3 regions of the Mediterraneibacter butyricigenes genome follow, and region 1 is predicted to be linked to each of the others. Evidence: a T-box and tRNA genes for the amino acid it is inferred to sense, from the RefSeq annotation. Region 1 holds a T-box; the other regions hold tRNA genes.

What was found. The T-box of region 1 lies ahead of thrS (threonine--tRNA ligase). A T-box ahead of a tRNA ligase gene usually reads a tRNA of that ligase, here a tRNA-Thr.
Region 2: it encodes a tRNA-Thr, which carries the amino acid that the T-box ahead of thrS (threonine--tRNA ligase) is inferred to sense. The anticodon was not compared.
Region 3: it encodes a tRNA-Thr, which carries the amino acid that the T-box ahead of thrS (threonine--tRNA ligase) is inferred to sense. The anticodon was not compared.

The regions. Positions count from the first base shown of each region.
Region 1 is NZ_BHGK01000001.1:2,325,251-2,333,192, reverse strand. It holds gene hydE ([FeFe] hydrogenase H-cluster radical SAM maturase HydE) at 1-546, shown strand, start outside; gene hydG ([FeFe] hydrogenase H-cluster radical SAM maturase HydG) at 589-2,010, shown strand; gene hydF ([FeFe] hydrogenase H-cluster maturation GTPase HydF) at 2,033-3,259, shown strand; gene thrS (threonine--tRNA ligase) at 3,404-5,362, opposite strand; T-box leader at 5,504-5,701, opposite strand; gene KGMB01110_RS11485 (HAD-IIB family hydrolase) at 5,858-6,652, opposite strand; gene KGMB01110_RS11480 (CPBP family intramembrane glutamic endopeptidase) at 6,815-7,771, opposite strand; gene KGMB01110_RS11475 (sensor histidine kinase) at 7,737-7,942, opposite strand, start outside.
Region 2 is NZ_BHGK01000001.1:1,030,342-1,038,283, forward strand. It holds gene KGMB01110_RS04830 (DUF3783 domain-containing protein) at 1-3,453, opposite strand, end outside; gene KGMB01110_RS04835 (HAD family hydrolase) at 3,670-4,287, opposite strand; tRNA gene KGMB01110_RS04840 (tRNA-Leu) at 4,587-4,670, opposite strand; tRNA gene KGMB01110_RS04845 (tRNA-Val) at 4,675-4,747, opposite strand; tRNA gene KGMB01110_RS04850 (tRNA-Asp) at 4,753-4,826, opposite strand; tRNA gene KGMB01110_RS04855 (tRNA-Ile) at 4,885-4,958, opposite strand; tRNA gene KGMB01110_RS04860 (tRNA-Thr) at 4,983-5,055, opposite strand; tRNA gene KGMB01110_RS04865 (tRNA-Glu) at 5,178-5,249, opposite strand; gene KGMB01110_RS04870 (GntR family transcriptional regulator) at 5,343-5,705, opposite strand; gene KGMB01110_RS04875 (4-hydroxybutyrate dehydrogenase) at 5,807-6,919, opposite strand; gene KGMB01110_RS04880 (zinc-dependent alcohol dehydrogenase) at 6,968-7,561, opposite strand; gene KGMB01110_RS04885 (acetyl-CoA hydrolase/transferase C-terminal domain-containing protein) at 7,579-7,878, shown strand.
Region 3 is NZ_BHGK01000001.1:1,491,659-1,499,600, reverse strand. It holds rRNA gene KGMB01110_RS07380 (16S ribosomal RNA) at 1-848, shown strand, start outside; rRNA gene rrf (5S ribosomal RNA) at 955-1,072, shown strand; rRNA gene KGMB01110_RS07370 (23S ribosomal RNA) at 1,501-4,391, shown strand; tRNA gene KGMB01110_RS07365 (tRNA-Asp) at 4,478-4,551, shown strand; tRNA gene KGMB01110_RS07360 (tRNA-Val) at 4,556-4,628, shown strand; tRNA gene KGMB01110_RS07355 (tRNA-Tyr) at 4,635-4,716, shown strand; tRNA gene KGMB01110_RS07350 (tRNA-Thr) at 4,744-4,816, shown strand; tRNA gene KGMB01110_RS07345 (tRNA-Met) at 4,830-4,903, shown strand; tRNA gene KGMB01110_RS07340 (tRNA-Phe) at 4,927-4,999, shown strand; gene KGMB01110_RS07335 (D-alanyl-D-alanine carboxypeptidase family protein) at 5,430-6,842, shown strand; gene ileS (isoleucine--tRNA ligase) at 7,236-7,942, shown strand, end outside.

The sequences.
Region 1 (7,942 bases):
TTTCTGCATCCCCAACAACTTTCCGCCAGACATCGTCAGCAGTGTCTTTTCGACTTAAAAAACATCGGCTATCAGGTGGGAACCGGATTTATGGTAGGTTCACCCGGACAGACTTTTGAATATCTGGCTGAGGATCTTCAGTTTCTAAAAGAACTGAACCCACAAATGGTGGGAATCGGCCCATTCATCCCACATCATGATACCCAATTCAGAGACGAACCTGCCGGAAGCCTGGAACTGACTTTATTTTTACTTGGCATTATCCGTCTGATGCTTCCAAAAGTCCTGCTTCCGGCTACCACCGCGCTTGGCACCATCAGCCCTCTCGGAAGAGAACGTGGCATCCAGGCAGGTGCCAATGTGGTCATGCCAAATCTCTCTCCGGTAGGTGTACGAAAAGACTATTCTCTGTACGACAACAAAATCTGTACCGGAGATGAAGCCGCCGAATGTCGGATGTGCATGCAGCGCCGTATGGAATCTATCGGGTATCAGGTGAAAGTATCCCGCGGCGATTCCCTGAATCTTGAACAGACAAACATTTAAATTTTATTCTATAATCTATATTTTCAAAGGAGGATTTATATCATGTATGATGTAGCTTCAAAACACGCAGATGATTTTATCAATCATGAGGAAATTTTAGAGACACTGGCCTACGCCGATGAAAACAGCAAAAATCTGGAACTGATCGACAAGCTGATCGACAAAGCAGCTTTGAGAAAGGGACTTTCTCACCGGGAAGCATCCGTTCTTTTAGCCTGTCAGGATCCGGAGCGCAACGAACGGATCTTCAAGCTTGCAGAACAGATCAAAAAGGATTTCTACGGAAACCGTATCGTAATGTTCGCTCCGCTCTACCTTTCCAATTACTGTGTCAACGGCTGTACCTACTGTCCTTATCATTTAAAAAATAAGCATATTGCAAGAAAACAGTTATCTCAGGAAGAAATCCGTAAGGAAGTCATTGCTTTGCAGGATATGGGCCACAAGAGACTGGCTCTGGAAGCCGGAGAAGATCCGGTCAGAAATACCATGGACTACTATTTAAAATCCATCGAAACCATTTACAGCATCAAGCATAAAAACGGAGCAATCCGTCGTGTCAACATCAACATCGCCGCAACCACCGTTGACAACTACCGCCTGTTAAAAGAAGCCGGTATCGGAACCTACATCCTGTTCCAGGAAACTTATCATAAAGAAAGTTACTTAGACTTACATCCGACCGGACCAAAACATAATTATGATTACCACACAGAAGCCATGGATCGTGCCATGGAAGGCGGCATCGATGACGTAGGAATCGGTGTACTCTTCGGACTGGATAAATACCGCTATGAATTTGCCGGTCTTCTGATGCATGCAGAGCATCTGGAAGCTGCCTTCGGAGTCGGCCCTCATACCATCAGCGTTCCACGTGTCCGTGATGCAGACGATATCGATTCTTCCGCATTTTCCAACGGAATCGACGATGATACCTTTGCTAAGATCGTAGCCTGTATCCGAATCGCCGTTCCGTATACCGGAATGATCATTTCCACCCGCGAGAGCCAGAAGACCAGAGAACGTGTCCTCCATCTCGGAATTTCCCAGATCAGTGGCGGAAGCCGTACCAGTGTTGGTGGATATTATGAACCGGAAGATAAAGAAAACAACTCGGAACAGTTCGACGTCAGTGATACCCGTACCCTGGATGAAGTTGTCCGCTGGCTGATGGAAATGGATTACATTCCGAGCTTCTGTACCGCATGTTACAGAGAGGGACGTACCGGAGACCGTTTCATGTCCCTTTGCAAGAGCGGACAGATCCAGAACTGCTGCCACCCGAACGCACTGATGACTCTGAAAGAATACATGATGGACTATGCTTCTCCGGAAACCAAAGCTATCGGTGACAAACTGATCGACAAAGAAGTGTTAAATGTTCCAAACGAAAAGGCCCGCGCCATCGTTCTGGAAAATCTGAAACTGATTGCAGAAGACAACCGCAGAGATTTCCGATTCTAAGTTATCCTCAGGAGGAATAATTATGAGCCTGAATACCACACCTTCTGCCGACCGGATCCACATCGGGATCTTCGGCAGACGAAATGCCGGAAAATCCAGTCTGATCAATACTATGACCGGTCAGAATCTTTCCATCGTATCCGATGTAAAAGGCACAACGACCGATCCGGTCTTAAAATCTATGGAGTTACTTCCCCTTGGACCGGTCGTCCTGATCGACACTCCTGGACTTGATGACACCGGAGAATTAGGTCAGTTACGTATCAAAAAAGCATACCAGATACTGAACAAAACGGATATTGCACTCCTGGTGATCGATGCCGGCACCGGAATGACAGCAGAAGACTCTGCCATTCTAAAGCGGATCCGCGAAAAGAAAATTCCCTGTGCTATCGTAAAGAACAAATGCGACCTGACAGGATCGGCATCTTCCGAAGCATCCCAAAAAGTCAGTTCAGATTCAAAAGACATGGCAGGGATTCCTTCCATAGAAGTCAGTGCCACATCCGGCAGAAACATCTATGAATTAAAGGAGCTTCTCGGCTCCTTACTCCCAGCCGATGACGGGCGTCTTGGTATCGTCAGTGATCTGATCCACCCCGGTGATTTTGTTGTACTGGTGGTTCCCATTGATTCTGCCGCTCCGAAGGGACGTCTGATCCTTCCACAGCAACAGACCATCCGGGATATCCTGGATACCGGAGCCATCGCCATCGTTTCCAAAGAAACGCAGCTGCAAGAGGCATTGAATTCTTTAGGGAAAACACCGTCTCTTGTAATTACCGACAGCCAGGCCTTCAAAGAAGTCGCACAGATTGTGCCGCCGACGGTTCCTCTGACTTCCTTTTCCATTTTGTTCGCACGACACAAGGGAAGTCTCCCCATTGCCGTCCGTGGAGCCAGAGCATTGGATCAGCTTCAGGAGCATGATACGGTTCTGATCAGTGAAGGATGTACCCATCATCGCCAGTGTGACGATATCGGTACCGTAAAACTTCCCCGATGGATCCAAAAGCACACCGGAAAACATCTGAATTTTGAATTCTCCAGCGGCACCGGATTTCCGGAGGATCTGTCAAAATACCGTCTGATCATCCACTGTGGTGGCTGCATGCTTAACGAACGTGAGATACGCTACCGCATGAAATGTGCTGATGATGCCGGTATTCCGATCACCAATTACGGAATCGCCATTGCTTATATGAACGGCATATTGGAAAGAAGTATTGAAATCTTTGATTTTTCCTGATGCAAAAAACAGGCAGATGAGGCTGCTAAAGCTAAAGCCGCTGAGTAAACATTCTTTCAGTAAAAAAAGTCACAGCGCCAAAATCGGTACTGTGACTTTTTCATATTTTATTACGTTCTTATGTTTTTCACTTCTATTATGCTTTTATTTTGCTTCCACTTCAACCTTACGGATCTCTTTTGTCCGGATTTCTTCCAGGATTGCATCCATAAATTCCTTCAGATCCTTCTGACCTTCATCCCCTAAGAATCTGCTTCTTACCGATACCTTTCCTTCAGACTGTTCTTTTTCTCCGACTACCAGCATATACGGAACTCTTGCCAGTCTTGTCTCACGGATCTTGTATCCGATCTTTTCAGATCTGTTGTCCACCGTACACAGGATTCCGTTTGCTTTCAGCTTGGAAGCAACTTCCTGTGCATAATCCTGGAACTTATCAGAAATCGGAAGTACACGTACCTGTTCCGGACACAGCCAGGTCGGGAAGTTTCCTGCATACTTTTCGATCAGCCATGCCAATGTTCTTTCATAACATCCAATAGAAGTTCTGTGGATAATATATGGACGAACCTTGTCTCCGTTCTGATCGATATAGTACATATCAAACTGCTCTGCCAACAAAGCATCCCATTGAATGGTAATCATAGTATCTTCTTTTCCATATACATTTTTGGCATTGATATCTACTTTCGGTCCATAGAATGCAGCCTCTCCAACATCTTCTACGAACGGGATTTCCAGCTCTGTCAGGATATTACGAATATCCTGTTCTGTCTCATCCCAGACTTCCGGTTCTCCAATATATTTTTCACGGTTATTCGGATCCCATTTGGACAGATGATAGGTTACATCCTCTTCTACACCCAGCGTTCTCAGACACTTCTGAGCCAGTGCGATACAATCTTTAAATTCTTTCACCATCTGATCCGGACGAACAATCAGATGTCCCTCTGAAATCGTGAACTGGCGGACACGTGTCAGTCCGTGCATCTCACCGGAATCCTCGTTTCTGAACAAGGTCGAAGTCTCACCATAACGAAGTGGAAGATCACGGTAAGATTTCTGACTTGCTTTATATACATAATACTGGAACGGGCAAGTCATCGGACGAAGTGCAAAAACTTCTTTATCTTTTTCTTCGTCTCCCAGTACAAACATTCCCTCTTTATAGTGATCCCAGTGACCGGAAATCTTATAAAGGTCACTCTTTGCCATCAACGGAGTCTTGGTACGTACATAGCCCCAGTTGTTGTCTTCCTCATCCTCGATCCATCTCTGTAATGTCTGGATGATCTTGGTTCCCTTTGGCATCAGAAGCGGAAGTCCCTGTCCAATTACATCTACAGTTGTGAACAGTTCCATCTCACGTCCCAGCTTGTTGTGGTCACGTTTCTTGATGTCTTCCAGATGCTGCAGGTATTCATTCAGTTCATCCTTTGTCGGGAATGCACTTCCGTAAATTCTCTGAAGCATTGCACGGTTGGAATCTCCTCTCCAGTACGCACCGGAGGATGAAGTCAGCTTAAATGCCTTGATTCCCTTTGTGCTCATCAGATGCGGTCCTGCACAGAGATCCACGAAATCTCCCTGGCTGTAGAAAGAAATCACTGCGTCTTCCGGAAGATCCTGAATCAGCTCTACCTTATATGGCTCATTCTTTTCTTCCATAAATTTAATCGCTTCATCTCTCGGAAGGGTAAATTTCTCAAGCTTTGCACCTTTCTTGATGATCTTCTTCATTTCTTTCTCGATCTTGTCCAGATCCTCTCTGCTGAACGGCTCTGCATCAAAATCATAATAATATCCTGTATCAATGGATGGCCCGATTGCAAGTTTTACATCCGGATAAAGGTTCTTCACTGCCTCTGCCAGAACATGGGAACAGGTGTGTCTTACCACTCTCAATCCTTCCGGATCCTTCGCTGTCAGAATGTTCAATGTACAGTCTTTATCCAGTACCGTACGAAGATCTACTACCTCTCCGTCTACTTCTCCTGCACAGGCAGCTCTTGCCAATCCTTCGCTGATGTCAAATGCAACATCAATCACAGATTTGCTCTCTGCATATTCTTTGACCGATCCATCTTTTAATGTAATTTTCATCTTTCTTCCTCCTCTATGAATCTAAATCACCGGAAATGTCTTCCGACACGTTCCGAAATTGTATGCGGTCGCCGGGGCTTTCAGCAAGCTTCACCTTTGGCTCGTCACAAAACAAAAAATCCCTGAACAGCCTTCACACTGTTCAGGGACGATAAGCAATACCGCGGTTCCACCCATTTTGTAAAATATTACCACTTCATTGGACGATAACGGTGTCGGCCGGATCCGATTAAGGATCACTCCAGGGTGGTCTTCAAATGATGCCTCATAAGACGCTTTCACCAACTGCATCTCTCTCTGAATGATTTCTCATTCTACTCTTCCTGTCATCGCGTTGTTTCTTTTCTTTTGGTTCTTTCTTAGTTCCACTTCATTATAGCAACTTAAAATTCCTTGTCAAGTGCTTCTTGCAAAGAATCTTTCTCCTGTCGCTGTTCTTACAATTTTTTCTCTTTTTCCTTGCGGATTTTGCTGATTCCAATCTTTCCGATGTTCTCAGATCAGCCCCAGTTCTTTCATTGCATACTGGATTCCATCCTCTTCTACCGTTTTTGTCACGATCTGTGCGCAGGGATCCAAGATTGGATCATGATGTCCCATCACGATCGCATGAGAGGTATATTCCATCATCGGCAGATCATTGGAACTGTCCCCGAATACATAGATCTGATCCAGATCCAAATGCAAATGTTTTCGGATAATCTCGCAACCGGTTGCCTTGGAATGTCCTATCGGCATAATCTCGTAGGTTCCGTACTGCCGATCGATTGCCTCCATCTCTTCCTGTTCCAGAAATTCCAGAAATCCTTTCACATCACTTTGCTCGTCCGTATAAACAAATAATTTATCATACGCGAACTGATCTTTTCCGGCAAACATTTCTATACCGATACCCATGTTTCTGAAATATCTTCTCGTATTTTCCAGTTTGTCAAACCTTGACACACGGATCGGGAAATAATCATCTTCGATTCCTTCGAAAATTCCATCAATCTTACATTCTTCCATCTTTTTGATGATTGCCTGACTTCGCTCTACCGAAAGTGTAGAGGAATACAGCACCTCATCCTTATATTCTGCATAAGTTCCGCAACCACAGATATATCCGTCAAACGGAAAGCGTTTGATTGGAGAAGGCATACTGCAATAAGTCCGCCCGGTATTGATAAAGAGATAGTGTCCGTTTTCTTTCGCCTTTTTCAACGCTTCAAATGCACTTTCCGGTACCACATTTTCAATTTCACTGTATAAAGTTCCATCAATATCATAAAATAACGCTGCCGGTTTCATCCTTTTCTCTCCTCTCGCATCCCATTTCACTTATTCTGTTTCAAACTCATCTGATCTCATTTTGTTCTTATAAGCTATCTTTTTATATTTGTTCTTGTCTTTCCAGTAGCACCTGTCTTCACAAAGTTTGCTCCGAATTCTATCATTTATGGCATTTTCCTGTCAAATCATATTTCCCACAGCACCGATCATCACTACCAGTCCCGCCACAAAAAGCAATGCAGAAATCCCCAGAAGCATCAGCGGGATCCATGGGTTTCCCTTTGGAAACAGTTTTTTACGCTCTTCTCCTGCTTTGCAGTGAATCAGATACCGCCCCAGATATATCAGGAAGGGAACCACCGCTGCAAAACATAAATAAATTCCCACCGAAAACAGCACATACTCTCTTCCCGTCGCTGTAATCTCAGTCAGCTGCAAGGTCTCACTCTCCTGCGGAATTGCTCCCACCGCTATGGTAGAAAGGATCGATATTCCGTTATTGATTCCATGAAACAGCATATTATAAAACATGTTGTCTGTTTCCAACACCAGATAGGCCATCATGATTCCCAGAAATGCTGTTGGCACCATACGAACCGGATTTCCGTGAAACGCTCCGAAAACCAGTCCGCTTATGATGATCGGAATCCATTTTCTCTGCCGCATGATTTTCGGCCTTAAAAGACTGTGCAGAAACAGTCCGCGAAAGATCATTTCCTCACAGATTGCCGGCAAAATCACAATGATTAAAATCCGCATTTCCAATGGAACACTTAAAAATGCAGACATCAAGCCGGAACTCACTTCCCCGACTTCCGTGGGAAACAGCACCGTCATAATCAGCGTTGCCACCGTCATCAAAATCATGGATGCAATCCAGAGAATCACCGTTCCGGCCGTCTGACGAAACGTCGGTGTCTGGAGTGGGAATACCTTTTCCAGGTCTGCTCCGGCTGTTTTTGCAATCAGAATTGCACATGCAAATAGCAGGAGCTCATTCACTCCTGTCCCGTAAAGCCCCAGTACGCTGCCCAGCGGAGACAGGAATATAATGATTCCCGCTATGATAAGTCCTAAAATTCCATGGTAGATATGAAGTTGTCTATTTGTCTGATTCGTTCTGCTCTGTTCTTCCATCCGTGCCTTCCTTCATACACGGAAACACAATCTCTACTTTGAAAAGATCTGCATCAGTCAGAATTCTCAGTGTTCCTCCCTGCAATTCTGTAAAGCTCTTCGCAATTGCAAGGCCAAGACCGGAACCTTCTGTCTTTCTGGAAACATCTCCGCGTACAAACCGGTCGGTAA
Region 2 (7,942 bases), 1.3 Mb from region 1:
TTCTTCAATCAGTTCATGGAATTCTGCGTCCCGATTGTATTCCGTTACAACCGCCTTATGATCGATCCGCAGGCCATTTGCCTGCATTTCATCCAGGAAACGATCCAGCAAGGATTCCGGAAGATTGCAAAGCAACATAAATTCCGTATCAAAAGAATCTCCATCCCAGGTCTGGTCTGCTTTTTCATAACCATCCAGTCCTGCCAGATAACCTACGGTTTCATTTAATTCACTGTTTTTCAAGGTTTCCGTCGGAATTCCGAGATGTTCCAGAATCGTTCTGACCCGATTGCCTCTGGAAGAATCCTCACTCAGATTGTACAGCACGACTTTATATGCCGGTGCCTCCTCTCCTGCTGCCAGTATCGGTACGGAGGCGGAGACATAATCTACTTCTTCGCCTTCCCATTCCGTATGCGGCAATCTCAGTTTGATGATCAGCCGGTCGCCGGGATTCATTGTGACTCCGGTACTGACCGGAACGGTAATCTTTCCGTTTGTTTCCATGCCCAGCCGACTGTTCACCTGACCGATTCGTCTTACATTGTTCGGATTTTCCCAGAGTTCTTTCTCTTCAAATTCCTGGTCCGTGTAAGCGGCTGAGAACTGGTAAATCGTTACATCACAGTAAAATTCATCCCCCAGACTGAGATACTCCTCTGCATACTGGATCGTCACCGGAATCTCTGTTGCATTTGCCGACACCGCACTGACATCAAATGCTGCATACGGGGTTCCCCAGTCCGGAGAAGGCTGTATGGTCACTTCATCAGAACGTCCTTCTACACTGTCTGCCGTCAGTACCAGAAGAAGCTTCGCTCCTTCTTTCAGTTTATTCGCTCCAAAATATAACGTCTGATTACTTGTGCTCTTATAGATTTTCCCACTGGTAAGTGCCGTTGCCGTATCCGTATCAAACGCATCTCCGGTAAACTGATACAGCACGTAGGACGCATCCTTTGTGTCGCTGTCGATCGTCATGGATGCCTGAATATGGGTAATTCCTGCTGTCACTTTCTCTGTCAGGATCTTTGCCTGCGGTTTCACTTTCTCCGGAATCGCACTGATCACAACACTGTTAGAGACTACTTCTGTCCCATCTGAAAGTTCCAATTCTGCGGTCAGGTTCTTTCCTGCTTCCAGTTTTCCCGCACCAAAACTGATCTTCTGGCTGGAATCTTTGGAAGAAACCGCCTCATAATAAATTCGATCAACTTCGGTATAGGCATCTCCCTCATGGCAATATAATGCAAGTTTTCCGGTCAGGCTTTCATCATATTCCGCCTGTACCCAGACATCACTTCTGTCTGCGCGCACATTACTGGTCACGATTTCCACGGAAGCATCTTTTTTCACTGCATCACCAATAATCGGTACTTCCGCAGCTTCTTTCGTGTAAATACGATCAGTGTCTGCATCATATTTATACAGGTAAGCCAGTACCGTCTCGCCCACATTCAGTTTGGTCTGATTAAATGTCACCGGATAGGTTCCCTCTCCCGTGAAACTTACCGTCGCCAGTTTCGTTCTGGAATCCCGGTCGTCTCCTGCTTTTCCCGTTGCCAGGAACAAATATCCGCCCTTGAAATCCTCACAGCCTTTCACGATTACCGTTGCTGTTTTGGACTCTACCGTAAAGGAGGTCTCTTCGACATTCACACTGTCTTCTTCCACCACCGGAATCGCCTGGCTTGTAAAGGTTTTATTTCCATTGTCATAAGTCAGTACCAGACATATCTTATCTCCTGCACTCAGACTTCCCGCCGTCAGATCAAAACTGATTTCTCCCGGTGTCTGTCCGAATTTTCTCGCAATCGGATTGGCAGTGTCCGGTGTACCGTCCTCTTTCATTTTACAAAGGCTTACAATATTGATATTTGCATCCTCCGCCACCGATACTGCCTGAATCTGAAATCTAACTGCAGTACTTTCTGTTGTCAGCACATCAGAAGTCGTTATCACAAACGGTACGGATTGTTGCACACTGACCGGTACGCTCTGTGCGGAAATATCTCCGCCCTTTTGCAAAAATGCAACGACCTTATCTCCCGCTGACAACACTCCTGTATTGGGTGTGATTGTGTAAGTTCCTGCACTGACGTCAAACTTTGATGCAACCCAGGTTCCGCCGGTCATGGCAAATTCCAGGGTATCTGCCGGATAACTTTTCACCAGGATCATGGAGCCTTCCGGCACGGTTCCCGCCACTTTTACCGTAAAATCCTGATCTTCTGTCACAACACCGTCTACTGCGATTGTCGGAGTTTCTTCCACCGTTTTGGCAACGACGCCAACGGAATCATCCGGGCGATGGAAGGATTCCTCGTAATCATTTCCTTTTGGAAGAAACAGTTCTTCATTCTGCGTCCAGTAGACCACTGCACGCACACGATATCCCGCCTTCACCGGTTCACTTAGCGTCACTTCTTTTCCGGAAAATGCTTCCGCACATTTCAGATTGCTTACCAGAGAAATCTGATTTTCACCCTCAAAATCAAAGCTTTCGCCCTCCGGATACTGTGCCACTGCGCAGGTAATCGAGATTTTATCCTCCTGTGCCGCCTGGAACAGTCGTTCATCTCCCGTCAGTGTCAGATGCACCGTCGTTGCGCCTTCTTCCAGACTGCTTTCATCAATTTTCACATCCGGATAGGTATAGTCTTTGAAGCCTTCTCCATTTTCATCTACCACCTGAATCGGCTGAGAATTCACCGGACGATAATTATCCTCTCCCACCGGTACATTCAGGCAGGCAATCACATTATATCCCATCTGTAAGGTCTGATTAAAATTACAGGTCACAGTCCCTGTCATTACCCTTCCGGACCATAACCGCTTATTGTAGGTTGCATCCGGATCGAAGGATGTATTGGAAGAATAGGCATACAGCGTCATGTAACATCCGTCTGTCAGGCTGTCTGCCAGTTTGACTTCCACATCCACCGAAGTATCTTCGACTTTAAAATTCTCCGTCCGCAAAAGTTTTGCAGAGCAGGCTGCCAGAATTTCATCCGCAGTCGGCTTCGATGCATCCGCTGCTTTTGTCACCGTAACCGCATTGGAGACATAATCGGTCGTCTCTTCACCGCTGGCATCACGCATGACTGCCAGAATTTTACTTCCCTCTGTCGGTTTTGCTGTAAGATTCAACGTATTTTCTCCGCTCTGAAGATTTGTAAGGACTGCAAAGCATAAACTGGTATAGTTATTTAACTTTGCCTCCTCATAAGTCTCCCCGGAATCCAACTGGATTATCCGCAGAATCCCCGCTGATGGCAGATTTGCAATCTGCACTTTGACACTGGTAGTGTCTGTGGTAATCGCATCTTCCGCAATTGTAATTTGACTCTGATCCTCAGAGACTGCTGCCTGTGCCGTAAATCCCGGTAACGTCAGCATCATCACCATTGCCAGAAGCAATGCCACACTTCTTTTCCATGTTTTCAGAAACATTTTCTTCCTCCCTTCGTGTCCCTGCACGTTTTTCTCGCCCCAATTTGTATTAGAAACAGCTAACCATCTTTTCCGAATTACCGTCCGAAGTTTATACCCGTCACCAGAACGTCAGGACCTTAATCGAACTTGAATTTCGGCTCGTCACAAAACTAAAAGAGGTTAGCTTAAGCTAACCTCTTTTAGTTTACCATAGACCTTATTTTCCGTTCAATCTCATTCTTCTAACAGAGAATTTATCTCATTAGGATCATCCAACAGATACTTGCACTCGATCGAGCGATCCGTAGTTCCCCAGCCCGCCAGCACAAAATCAACGCCTGCGTCTTTTGCACAGGAACTATCGTATTTGCTGTCGCCCACATACAGGACATCCGCCGCCTGTGTCCCTGCTTTTTCCATATATTTCAAAAGTGGATCTCCAAAAGGCTTGTGCTTCTCGGTATCGTCGGCACAGATCACAATGTCAAAATAGTCATTTAATCCAAACATCGTAAAATCCTGTTCAAATTCTTTCCGATTCTTAGAGGTTACGATTCCAAGCCGACAGCCTTTTTCTTTTAACACTTCTAAAATCTCCCGGATTCCGGGGAACAATTCAATCTCATCTTTAAACGAACGCATATGCCGGTTCCAGATCTCCAGTGCCGAAAGTTCTATCTTCATCTGTTTCAATGCATCCGCTCCCGGAATTCCGAATGCAAACCGAAGTTCTTCCCACGGAATATCTTTCCCGGTCACTTCCTTAATCGTCCTTTGAAATGAAACCAGATCCGGCTTCTCTGTATCCGTCATCGTTCCGTCTATGTCAAACACTACATGACTGTATCTCATAGATTGTTCCTCCTGCTTTTCTTTGGCACAGTTTTTATTCTTCTGACTTTCCCATCTTTTTCTATAAGAACAGCTTCATTTTATCTTATCTTCCCTGTCTCTACAACCCCTGTTTTATTTCTCTTTTTATTCCTGCCATCTTATCCCTGATGCTTCCTGTATTCTTTCGGTCCATCGGATACGGTCGCACCAGTCTGTTCGCCGGATTCCGGTTCCGTACCGGTTAGAAAAACGTGCGTCGTAACTCAAAAAATCCGAATCTTCCTCTTCTCGAGAAACATTCGGATTTTCTTTGTTCATGCGGGTAGCCGGACTTGAACCGGCACGGGATTTCTCCCGAGAGATTTTAAGTCTCTTGTGTCTGCCTATTCCACCATACCCGCACAGTGGGACCTACAGGGCTCGAACCTGTGACCCTCTGCTTGTAAGGCAGATGCTCTCCCAGCTGAGCTAAGATCCCACAAACGACCCAGAAGAGACTCGAACTCTCGACCTCCGCCGTGACAGGGCGGCGCTCTAACCAACTGAGCCACTGGGCCATATATTTAATCATAGATACATCTGGCAACCGGATCGATTGCCAAATGTAATTGCCAATGGACCTTCGGGGACTCGAACCCAGGACCGATCGGTTATGAGCCGATTGCTCTAACCAGCTGAGCTAAAGGTCCATATGCTGTCCCTTTCAGGAACAAAGCCGATGATCGGACTCGAACCGATAACCTGCTGATTACAAATCAGCTGCTCTGCCAATTGAGCCACATCGGCATACTTACCTTACTGAATATCTTTATCTACTACACCAGGCAGCTGATTTGTAACCAGCGCTCTGCCTGCGATTGACGCGGTCAATCTTATGGAATTGAGCCATATCGGCATATTCAAAGTAGTGACTCCGACGGGAATCGAACCCGTGTTACCGCCGTGAAAGGGCGATGTCTTAACCGCTTGACCACGGAGCCAAAGTTTACATCATAAAATCCGCCGCCTGTTCAGTGACGAATTTTATGATAGCATAATTTACATGGATTTGCAAGCTTTTTCTACTATTATTACTATTCTATGATCGGTTCTTTTACGATAAACGGAAAATAATCTCTGATCTTATAAAATTCTGCCAAATGTTCTGTTACCAGATGTACCGCTTCTTTTTCATCACTTCCTCTGAAAATCGCCAGCCGGACCGCCATCGTATCTACCGCCACTCGCATCACGCCCAGATTGGCAATATCCTTTTCGTCAAATGTGGCAACTTCAATAAATCGATTCGGATATATATTCACGAGTCCGTCTGCTTCTAATTTTCTCAACGCGTCCCTGACCGGAGTCCGACTGATTCCAAGGTCTTTTGCGATTGCTGTTTCCGGAACTTTATCACCGGGATGAAGTTCCAGTGTTAATATCCTCTTTCTTTTCAAGTTTTTTAATCATGGCGTTTTTCATACAAAAAGTAACTCTCCCTTTAATAATATAGAATCTGGCATCTTTTCACAAGAGCACTCTTCTAAAAACTCCTATTTCAAAACAGTTCTTTATAAATTTTGATAATGCGGTTTCTGTCTAATTCTACAAAGTTATTTGCCATCAGACGTCCCTGATTTTCCAGAACAGAATCTGTAAACTCTTCGATCTGCTCCTCCGTCATTCCGTATTCATGCAATGCCTTTTTCTGGATCAGATGATTCAGCAGTTTCTCCAGTTCTTCGTAAACTTCCGAACTGTCACATCCTAAGATTTCTGCTATAAACTGATTCAGCACAGCAATCTCTCCGTCCGTTTTTAATTCCATATAATTCTTCATCACTCCGGTAAAGATTGCGTAGTTCGATTCTCCGTGAGGCACATGGAATGTAGCTCCCAGCGGATAACTGAGCGCATGCACTGCCGCACATCCTGCATTTCCGAATGCAATTCCCGCATAATTACTTGCCACAAGGAAATCTTCCAGAAGCGGTTTTCTTGCGTCCGGACCTTCTTCCGCAATCTTTTTATAACCGTTTAAGATCATCCGGATTGCCTGATATCCGAACATTTTTGTCGTATCGGTTGCCTTCGGTGACAAACTGGATTCCACCGCATGGATCAACGCATCAATGGAACTTGTTGCAAAGAACTTAAATGGCAGTCCGCTCAAAAGTTCCGGTACCAAAACCGCACTGTCTGCATACATTTCATCTACCGCCAGACCCTTCTTGGTTCCTCTGCTGTTCAATGCCAGGATCGCAATATTGGTAACTTCACTTCCGGTTCCACAGGTGGTCGGTACCAGAACCAGTTCTTTATCTTTCTCGATTTCCAGTTTTCCGTCATAAAGATCCAATACCGGCGAAATATTTTTCAGCGCGAAAATCTTGGAAATATCAATCACGGTTCCTCCACCGATGGCGATAATCCGTTTGTGTGGGCCATTGATATCTTTGTACATCGCCTCGACCATATCATCCGATGGTTCTCCTGCTCCGTATTTTTCCTGAAAAAGTGTATCGCATTTCAGATCCAGCTCTCCAAAAAACGGTTGATAAATATACTCATTGGTGATCACCAGGTCGCCTTCTCCGATCTGAAATTCTTCTGCGAATTCCCCGGCAGTTGCATATTTATAAATCGTGGGTTTCAACATTAATTCTTTCATTGTGAATTCCTCCGTTTTCGGTTCTCCTTACTTTCCCTTGTTTTCCTGTTATCTCTCATCGATCCGGATGATGACCTTCAGCCAGTGGTCGCTTCTCGCAAGCATGTCTTCAAATGCTGTCTGAATCTCATCCAATGGATATACCGCCGAAATCATCTTGTCTGTGATGGTTCCGTCTTCCAGCCATTTTGAAACCGTTTCAAAACGATGACAGTTCATCCGGGAACCGGCAATCGTCAGTTCCTTTCTGGTAATCAGTCCTGCCGGAATTTCTGCCGGTGTATCATCAAATCCAATCTCTACAATTGTACCACAAGGTGCCGCCAGTTTTACAGCCTGCGCGAAGGTAAAATGCATTCCCACCGCATCGATCACGGCTTCCACGCCACCTTCGGAGAATTTTTCCACTTCTTCTTCCAGGTTCTGTTTTGTACTGTTGACCACTGCATCTGCACCAAAGTTCTCCGCGATTTTCAGTTTTACATCTGCGATATCCGTAACCAGAACCTTGATTCCCTGTTTCTTCAGAACCTGAAGCACCGCTACACCGATGGTTCCGGCTCCGAAAATCACCGCCTTATCTCCGCTCTTTACATTTGCTTTTGCCACAATATTGGCCGCAATCGAAAACGGTTCCCCCAATGCCGCACACTCGAAGGATGCAATTCCACTGTAAGGATAAAGATGATCTTGTAGGGTTAAAGCAGATCAGCGGCGTTGGCGGACAGGTTGATTTTATCCGCGGAGCCTCCATGGCTGACCATGGGATTTCCATCCTGGCATTCCCTTCCACTGCCGCAAAGGGTAAGATTTCCAAAATCGTACCCTTCCTTGATGAAGGAGCCGCAGTCACCACCTCCCGAAATGATATCGACTATGTCGTTACCGAATACGGGGTTGCTCATCTGAGAGGAAAAACACTGCGTAAAACGCAGCCATTTACTTTTTTATTTATTTAACACACAACACACACCAAAAAAGAAAGTCTGTTGTCACGAGAGTTGCTCCTCCCTGTGACCGCAG
Region 3 (7,942 bases), 830 kb from region 1:
AATGCGTAGATATTAGGAGGAACACCAGTGGCGAAGGCGGCTTACTGGACGATGACTGACGTTGAGGCTCGAAAGCGTGGGGAGCAAACAGGATTAGATACCCTGGTAGTCCACGCCGTAAACGATGACTACTAGGTGTCGGGTGGCAAAGCCATTCGGTGCCGCAGCAAACGCAATAAGTAGTCCACCTGGGGAGTACGTTCGCAAGAATGAAACTCAAAGGAATTGACGGGGACCCGCACAAGCGGTGGAGCATGTGGTTTAATTCGAAGCAACGCGAAGAACCTTACCTGCCCTTGACATCCGAATGACCGGTGAGTAATGTCGCCTTTCCTTCGGGACATTCGAGACAGGTGGTGCATGGTTGTCGTCAGCTCGTGTCGTGAGATGTTGGGTTAAGTCCCGCAACGAGCGCAACCCTTATCTTTAGTAGCCAGCAATTAGGATGGGCACTCTAGAGAGACTGCCAGGGATAACCTGGAGGAAGGTGGGGATGACGTCAAATCATCATGCCCCTTATGGGCAGGGCTACACACGTGCTACAATGGCGTAAACAAAGGGAAGCAGAGTCGTGAGGCCGAGCAAATCTCAAAAATAACGTCTCAGTTCGGATTGTAGTCTGCAACTCGACTACATGAAGCTGGAATCGCTAGTAATCGCGAATCAGAATGTCGCGGTGAATACGTTCCCGGGTCTTGTACACACCGCCCGTCACACCATGGGAGTTGGTAACGCCCGAAGTCAGTGACCCAACCGTAAGGAGGGAGCTGCCGAAGGTGGGACCGATAACTGGGGTGAAGTCGTAACAAGGTAGCCGTATCGGAAGGTGCGGCTGGATCACCTCCTTTCTAAGGATAAAGAAATATTTCTTTCGTCTGGAACAATCCAACTAAAACGGAAGAAAAAGTAGAGAGTGCTGTTGTCTATTGTTGGGTTATCAATAACCTAAAGGTTTTTGGTGGCGATGCGCTTAAGGGAAACACCCGTTCTCATCCCGAACACGATGGTTAAGCCTTAAGCGGCCGATGGTACTGCACTGGTAACGGTGTGGGAGAGTAGGTGGCCGCCAAAATTGAAAAAGAATAAATGAAAGAGCGGAATCGCTGCTCGACATTTATGCATAGATACAGACACAGGCAACTGAAAAGAGGGGAGCCTGAGGTCAACCCCATCAGCAGGGAAGTGCTGTTCGGATAGCTGGTTTTACCAGTGATTAGAGAGTTGAACAAAAAGAAAGAGGAAGTTCTAAAAGTGTTCAGGTTTCTAATGACTGATAAATTCAGTCAATGAAATAAAGAGAAGATGCGAAGCAACATCGAGCATCTTTATGTACCTTGAAAATCGCATACAAAGATAAGATAGAAATATCAAGACATCCGAGGTAATGTTAACAACATTAACTTGTTCGAAGAAAACGAACTAAAATAATTGAACTATTACCAACGCATGTAACGCTATACATGTGTGGCTGAGATTCATTCCCGTGAATCGAAGCAAGTTGGTTATGCTAAAAAGAGCGTATGGTGGATGCCTTGGCACTAAGAGCCGATGAAAGACGTGATAAGCTGCGAAAAGCTTCGGGGAGGAGCAAATATCCATTGATCCGGAGATTTCTGAATGGGGAAACCTACTTGAGAAGACCTCAAGTATCCTAACGCCAATACATAACGTTAGGAGGGGAACCCGGTGAACTGAAACATCTAAGTAGCCGGAGGAAGAGAAAACAACATGTGATTCTGTGAGTAGCGGCGAGCGAAAACGGAAGAGCCCAAACCAGTGTGCGTGCATGCTGGGGTTCGGACCGCGAAATTGATTCAATGAGTTTAGCAGAATGGTTTTGGGAAAGCCAGCCAGAGAGGGTGAAAGCCCCGTAAGCGAAAGACGAGTTGACAAGGCGGGATCCAGAGTAGGTCGAGACACGAGAAACCTTGACTGAATAAGCGGGGACCACCCCGTAAGGCTAAATACTACTTAGTGACCGATAGCGCATAGTACTGTGAAGGAAAGGTGAAAAGGACCCCGGGAGGGGAGTGAAAGAGAACCTGAAACCATATGTTTACAAGCTGTGGAACCGCATTATTGGCGGAACCGCGTACTTTTTGTAGAACGGTCCGGCGAGTTACGCTGTCTGGCGAGGTTAAGCACTGTAGGTGTGGAGCCGAAGGGAAACCAAGTTTTAACTGAGCGAGAAGTCAGACGGAGTAGACCCGAAACCGGGTGATCTATCCATGTCCAGGTTGAAGTTGCCGTAAAAGGCAATGGAGGACCGAACCCACATCCGTTGAAAAGGGTGGGGATGAGGTGTGGATAGGGGAGAAATTCCAATCGAACCCGGAGATAGCTGGTTCTCCTCGAAATAGCTTTAGGGCTAGCCTCATACGAGTCTTGCGGAGGTAGAGCACTGAATTTCCGCGGGGGCGTCAAAGCTTACCAAAGAATATCAAACTCCGAATGCCGTGTAGATGCTGTATGGGAGTCAGACTGTCCGAGATAAGTTGGATGGTCAAAAGGGAAAGAGCCCAGACCTACGGCTAAGGTCCCAAAATGTGTGTTAAGTGGAAAAGGATGTGGGATTTCGAAGACAACTAGGATGTTGGCTCAGAAGCAGCCATACATTCAAAGAGTGCGTAATAGCTCACTAGTCGAGAGGTCCTGCGCCGAAAATGTCCGGGGCTGAAACACACTACCGAAGCCTAGGAATCTTTTAGAAGATTGGTAGAGGAGCATTGCATACGGGAAGAAGCTATACCGGAAGGAGTAGTGGACTGTATGGAAGAGAGAATGCCGGAATGAGTAGCGAGAGGAAGGTGAGAATCCTTCCGGCCGAATATCTAAGGTTTCCAGAGTAAAGCTGATCTGCTCTGGGTAAGTCGGGGCCTAAGGCAAGGTCGAAAGACGTAGTCGATGGATAACAGGTTGAAATTCCTGTACTATTTTATGACAGAACTGTGGGGACGCAGGGAGAGAGCACGAGCCGGGAATGGAAAGACCGGTGCAAGCGAGGTATCCGTGAGGTAGGCAAATCCGCCTCATAAGGAGAAGACGTGATGCGGACTGAACTATAAGTAAGGAAGCGTGTGAGCTAACTGCCAAGAAAAGCCGCTATTGTTCATAAAATACCCGTACCGTAAACCGACACAGGTGGATGAGGAGAGAATCCTAAGGCCGACGGGAGAAGCATTGTTAAGGAACTCGGCAAAATGACTCCGTAACTTCGGGAGAAGGAGTGCCTGGTGACAGGCCGCAGAGAAATGGCCCAAGCAACTGTTTAGCAAAAACACAGGTCTATGCAAAACCGAAAGGTGAGGTATATGGGCTGACGCCTGCCCGGTGCTGGAAGGTTAAGGGGAGAGGTTAGCGCAAGCGAAGCTTTGAACTTAAGCCCCAGTAAACGGCGGCCGTAACTATAACGGTCCTAAGGTAGCGAAATTCCTTGTCGGGTAAGTTCCGACCCGCACGAAAGGCGTAATGATTTGGGCACTGTCTCAACAATGCACCCGGTGAAATTGAAATACCAGTGAAGATGCTGGTTACCTGCGCCAGGACGGAAAGACCCCATGGAGCTTTACTCCAGCTTGATACTGGGATTCGATATTGCATGTACAGGATAGGTGGGAGACTAAGAACCAATGACGCCAGTTGTTGGGGAGTCGCTGTTGGGATACCACCCTTGCAGTATTGGGTTTCTAACCAGCGGCCCTGATCGGGTCGGGGGACAATGTCAGGTGGGGAGTTTGACTGGGGCGGTCGCCTCCGAAAGGGTATCGGAGGCGCTCAAAGGTTCCCTCAGAATGGTTGGAAACCATTCGAAGAGTGCAAAGGCAGAAGGGAGCTTGACTGCGACACCGACGGGTGGAGCAGGTACGAAAGTAGGACTTAGTGATCCGGTGGTATAAAGTGGGATTGCCATCGCTCAACGGATAAAAGCTACCCTGGGGATAACAGGCTTATCACTCCCAAGAGTTCACATCGACGGAGTGGTTTGGCACCTCGATGTCGGCTCATCGCATCCTGGGGCTGAAGTAGGTCCCAAGGGTTGGGCTGTTCGCCCATTAAAGCGGTACGCGAGCTGGGTTCAGAACGTCGTGAGACAGTTCGGTCCCTATCCGGCGTGGGCGTAAGATATTTGAGAGGAGCTGTCCTTAGTACGAGAGGACCGGGATGGACTGGCCGCTGGTGTATCTGTTGTTCTACCAAGAGCATAGCAGAGTAGCCAAGCCGGGAAGGGATAAACGCTGAAGGCATCTAAGCGTGAAGCCCCCCTCAAGATGAGATATCTCATAACGTCAAGTTAGTAAGACCCCTTGAAGACGACGAGGTAGATAGGGCAGAGGTGGAAGTGCAGTAATGCATGGAGCTGACTGTTACTAATAGGTCGAGGGCATAACCAAACAGGTGATAGGAGAATGGATGAAAGAGTTCTTTGTATGTGATTTTGAAGGTACATACCTTCTAACGCAAAGCATTAGTTTTGTGTGGCCCAGTGGCTCAGTTGGTTAGAGCGCCGCCCTGTCACGGCGGAGGTCGAGAGTTCGAGTCTCTTCTGGGTCGTTGTGGGATCTTAGCTCAGCTGGGAGAGCATCTGCCTTACAAGCAGAGGGTCACAGGTTCGAGCCCTGTAGGTCCCACTACGTGGATGGATTCCCGAGTGGCCAAAGGGGGCAGACTGTAAATCTGTTGGCGACGCCTTCGAAGGTTCGAATCCTTCTCCATCCATTAGCCGAATGGCTAGATTTGATTCTTGCCGATGTGGCTCAATTGGCAGAGCAGCTGATTTGTAATCAGCAGGTTATCGGTTCGAGTCCGATCATCGGCTTTAAACTTAATATCGCGGGGTGGAGCAGTCTGGAAGCTCGTCGGGCTCATAACCCGAAGGTCGCAGGTTCAAATCCTGCCCCCGCAACTCGCACATTTTATGTGCTAAATGCCCAGATAGCTCAGTTGGTAGAGCAGAGGACTGAAAATCCTCGTGTCACTGGTTCGATTCCGGTTCTGGGCATTTTATTTTTGGCTAAATTCATGTAAAGACATGGATTTAGCCTTTTTATTTATGTCACAAAGAGTGTTTCTCATAGTTTCATTTTAGGCGTGGAGTTTTGAATTTGGTTTAGTTTTCATTTTATAAGACATATGATAAAATATAAGTTAATAAAGACAGGCTGTATTTAATTATTTATTATATGTACAGAATATGAAATATAAATACAGTAAAATAAGATGCGAAACAGTATAGAAAATAAATGAGGAAAAAGTAATCAATGAAAAATAAAACCGGAATCAGAAATAGAAAAAAACTTTGGACAAAGATATGGAGCGGAATCTTGTTGTTTGCACTACTATTTCATACAGGAGGTATCGGAATCTTATGGGAGAGTGGGAATTCCGAAAATAATGGAAAATCTATATTTTCGAGGAATTCCATACAGACTGTGCATGCAGAAGAAGCGGCAGCACAGCAGGAGACGCTGACACCGGAACAGCAGGCGCAGAAGGAACAGGAAGCGAAACAGAAAGAGATGAATGAATCTTATGCGATTACACCGGAGACAAATGAAGTAAAGAACTGGCCGCAGGGACCATCTGTCTATGCCGGCGGAGCGGTTGTGATGGATGTGAACAGCGGAGCGATTCTGTACGCCAAGAATATGGATGGAAAATATTATCCGGCAAGTATCACCAAGCTTCTGACGACGTTGGTTGCACTGGAAAATGCGGAATTGACGGATAAGGTGACGTTTACCCAGGACAGTGTTTCTTTTCTGGAGCCGGGAGATGCTCATATAGGAATGCGTGCAGGAGAAGAAATTACGCTGGAAGATGCCCTGTATGCGGTGTTGCTGGCTTCGGCAAACGAGGTATCACATGCGGTTGCTGAGAGTGTTGGCGCGAAGATGGGCGGAGATTATGATACCTTTATTCAGCAGATGAATCTCCGATCTAAGGAGTTAGGATGTACAAATTCTCATTGGATGAATGCAAATGGGCTGCATGATGAGGAGCATTATACGACGGCGCATGATATGGCTTTGATTGGAGCAGCGGTCTTTCAGCAGGAAGAATTCCGGACGATCGAACAGTCCTTAAGTCATACCATTCCACCTACGAATCTGGTAAATGAGGCCAGAACCTTTCAGCAGAATCATAAGATGCTTTATGCCAACAATCAGTATTATTATGAATATTGTGTGGGAGGGAAGACCGGATTTACGGATCAGGCAAAGACTACGCTGGTTACATTTGCGGATAATGGAGAATTGCAGTTGGTTGCAGTGAATCTTCATTCTTATGGGGCAAATGTTTATACAGATACGAAGGCGATGTTCGAGTACGTGTTCCAGAATTTCAAGAAGGTTTCTCTGGAAAATGAAATGGACAGCCGGAAGGTAGAAAAATGTCTGACCGAGAATCCTTATGTAGTGCTGCCGAAAGATCTGGACCTGAAAGATGTAAGTGTAGAATATGAGCTGGTCAGCGGAGGTGAAAACCGGGAGGCACAGGCTATCTATCAGTATAAAGGGCAGTGTGTAGGAAAAGCGGAGGTGGTTCTGAAGGCTTCTTATTATAAAAAGATGGCAGGAAAATCGGATCCGAAACTTCACAAAGTGAAAAATGATCGTTGTGAGAAAAGAACATTCGATTTAAAAACAAAAGTGCTTCTGGTAATCGGAGGGCTTGCAGTGATTCTCTTGGGAATCTTTGCAATGGTGCTGAGTATAAAGAAAAGCTACAGAAATGCAAGGAGACGAAAGAGAAACAGTCACTCGGGAAATGGCCGCACGGGGAACAGAAGAGCAGGAGCTGGTAAGAGCACAAAGAACCGGAGGAATAAAAGTTCAAGATAAAACGTAATATAACTGACAGGAACCGGGAAATTGCAGGTATCGTGGGCTTGACGAAATCGTTTTTTGTTACTATAATAATACGGAGAATGTGAAGACGGAGACAGTAGGCTACGTTTGAAAGCTTCAGAGAGCCGGGGATGGTGGGATCCCGGTGCCGGTAATGTAAGTCCGAATATCACTCCCGAGCAGCAGAGTGTGAAACAAGGGGCTATGAAAAGAAGATAGCGAGATGGAGTAACTTCTGACGGTGTTCCGCCGTTAAAGGGAACACGCATGTTGGTGCGTTGTAACAGGTGGTATAACGAAAGTACAGGCTTTCGTCCTTTTACAGGACGGAAGCTTTTTTGTTTTGTTACAATGCTTCTTATAGTTTTCAGAGATGGAGGAAAAGTTATGTATCAGAAAGTGGATACCGATCTGAAATTTGTAGACCGGGAAAAAGAAGTGGAAAAGTTCTGGGATGATCATGAGATTTTCCAGAAGAGTATGGATGAAAAAGAAGGCTGTCCGGAATATACCTTTTATGATGGACCTCCGACAGCAAACGGAAAACCGCATATCGGTCATGTGCTGACCCGTGTTATCAAGGATATGATTCCGAGATACCGTACCATGAAAGGATATCAGGTTCCGAGAAAGGCCGGATGGGATACACACGGACTGCCGGTAGAGCTGGAAGTAGAAAAAATGCTTGGACTGGATGGAAAGGATCAGATCGAAGAATATGGTCTGGAACCATTTATCAAAAAGTGTAAGGAAAGTGTCTGGAAATATAAAGGAATGTGGGAAGATTTCTCCGGTACCGTTGGTTTTTGGGCTGATATGGAACATCCATATGTTACCTATGATAATAACTTCATTGAGTCCGAGTGGTGGGCTTTAAAAGAAATCTGGAACAAGAAGCTTCTGTATAAAGGCTTTAAGATCGTTCCGTATTGCCCGCGTTGTGGAACTCCGCTGTCTGCTCAGGAAGTAGCACAGGGCTATAAGGATGTAAAAGAACGTTCTGCAATCGTAAGATTTAAGGTGAAAGACGAAGATGCCTATATTCTGGCATGGACCACAACTCCGTGGACTCTGCCATCCAATATCGGTCTTTG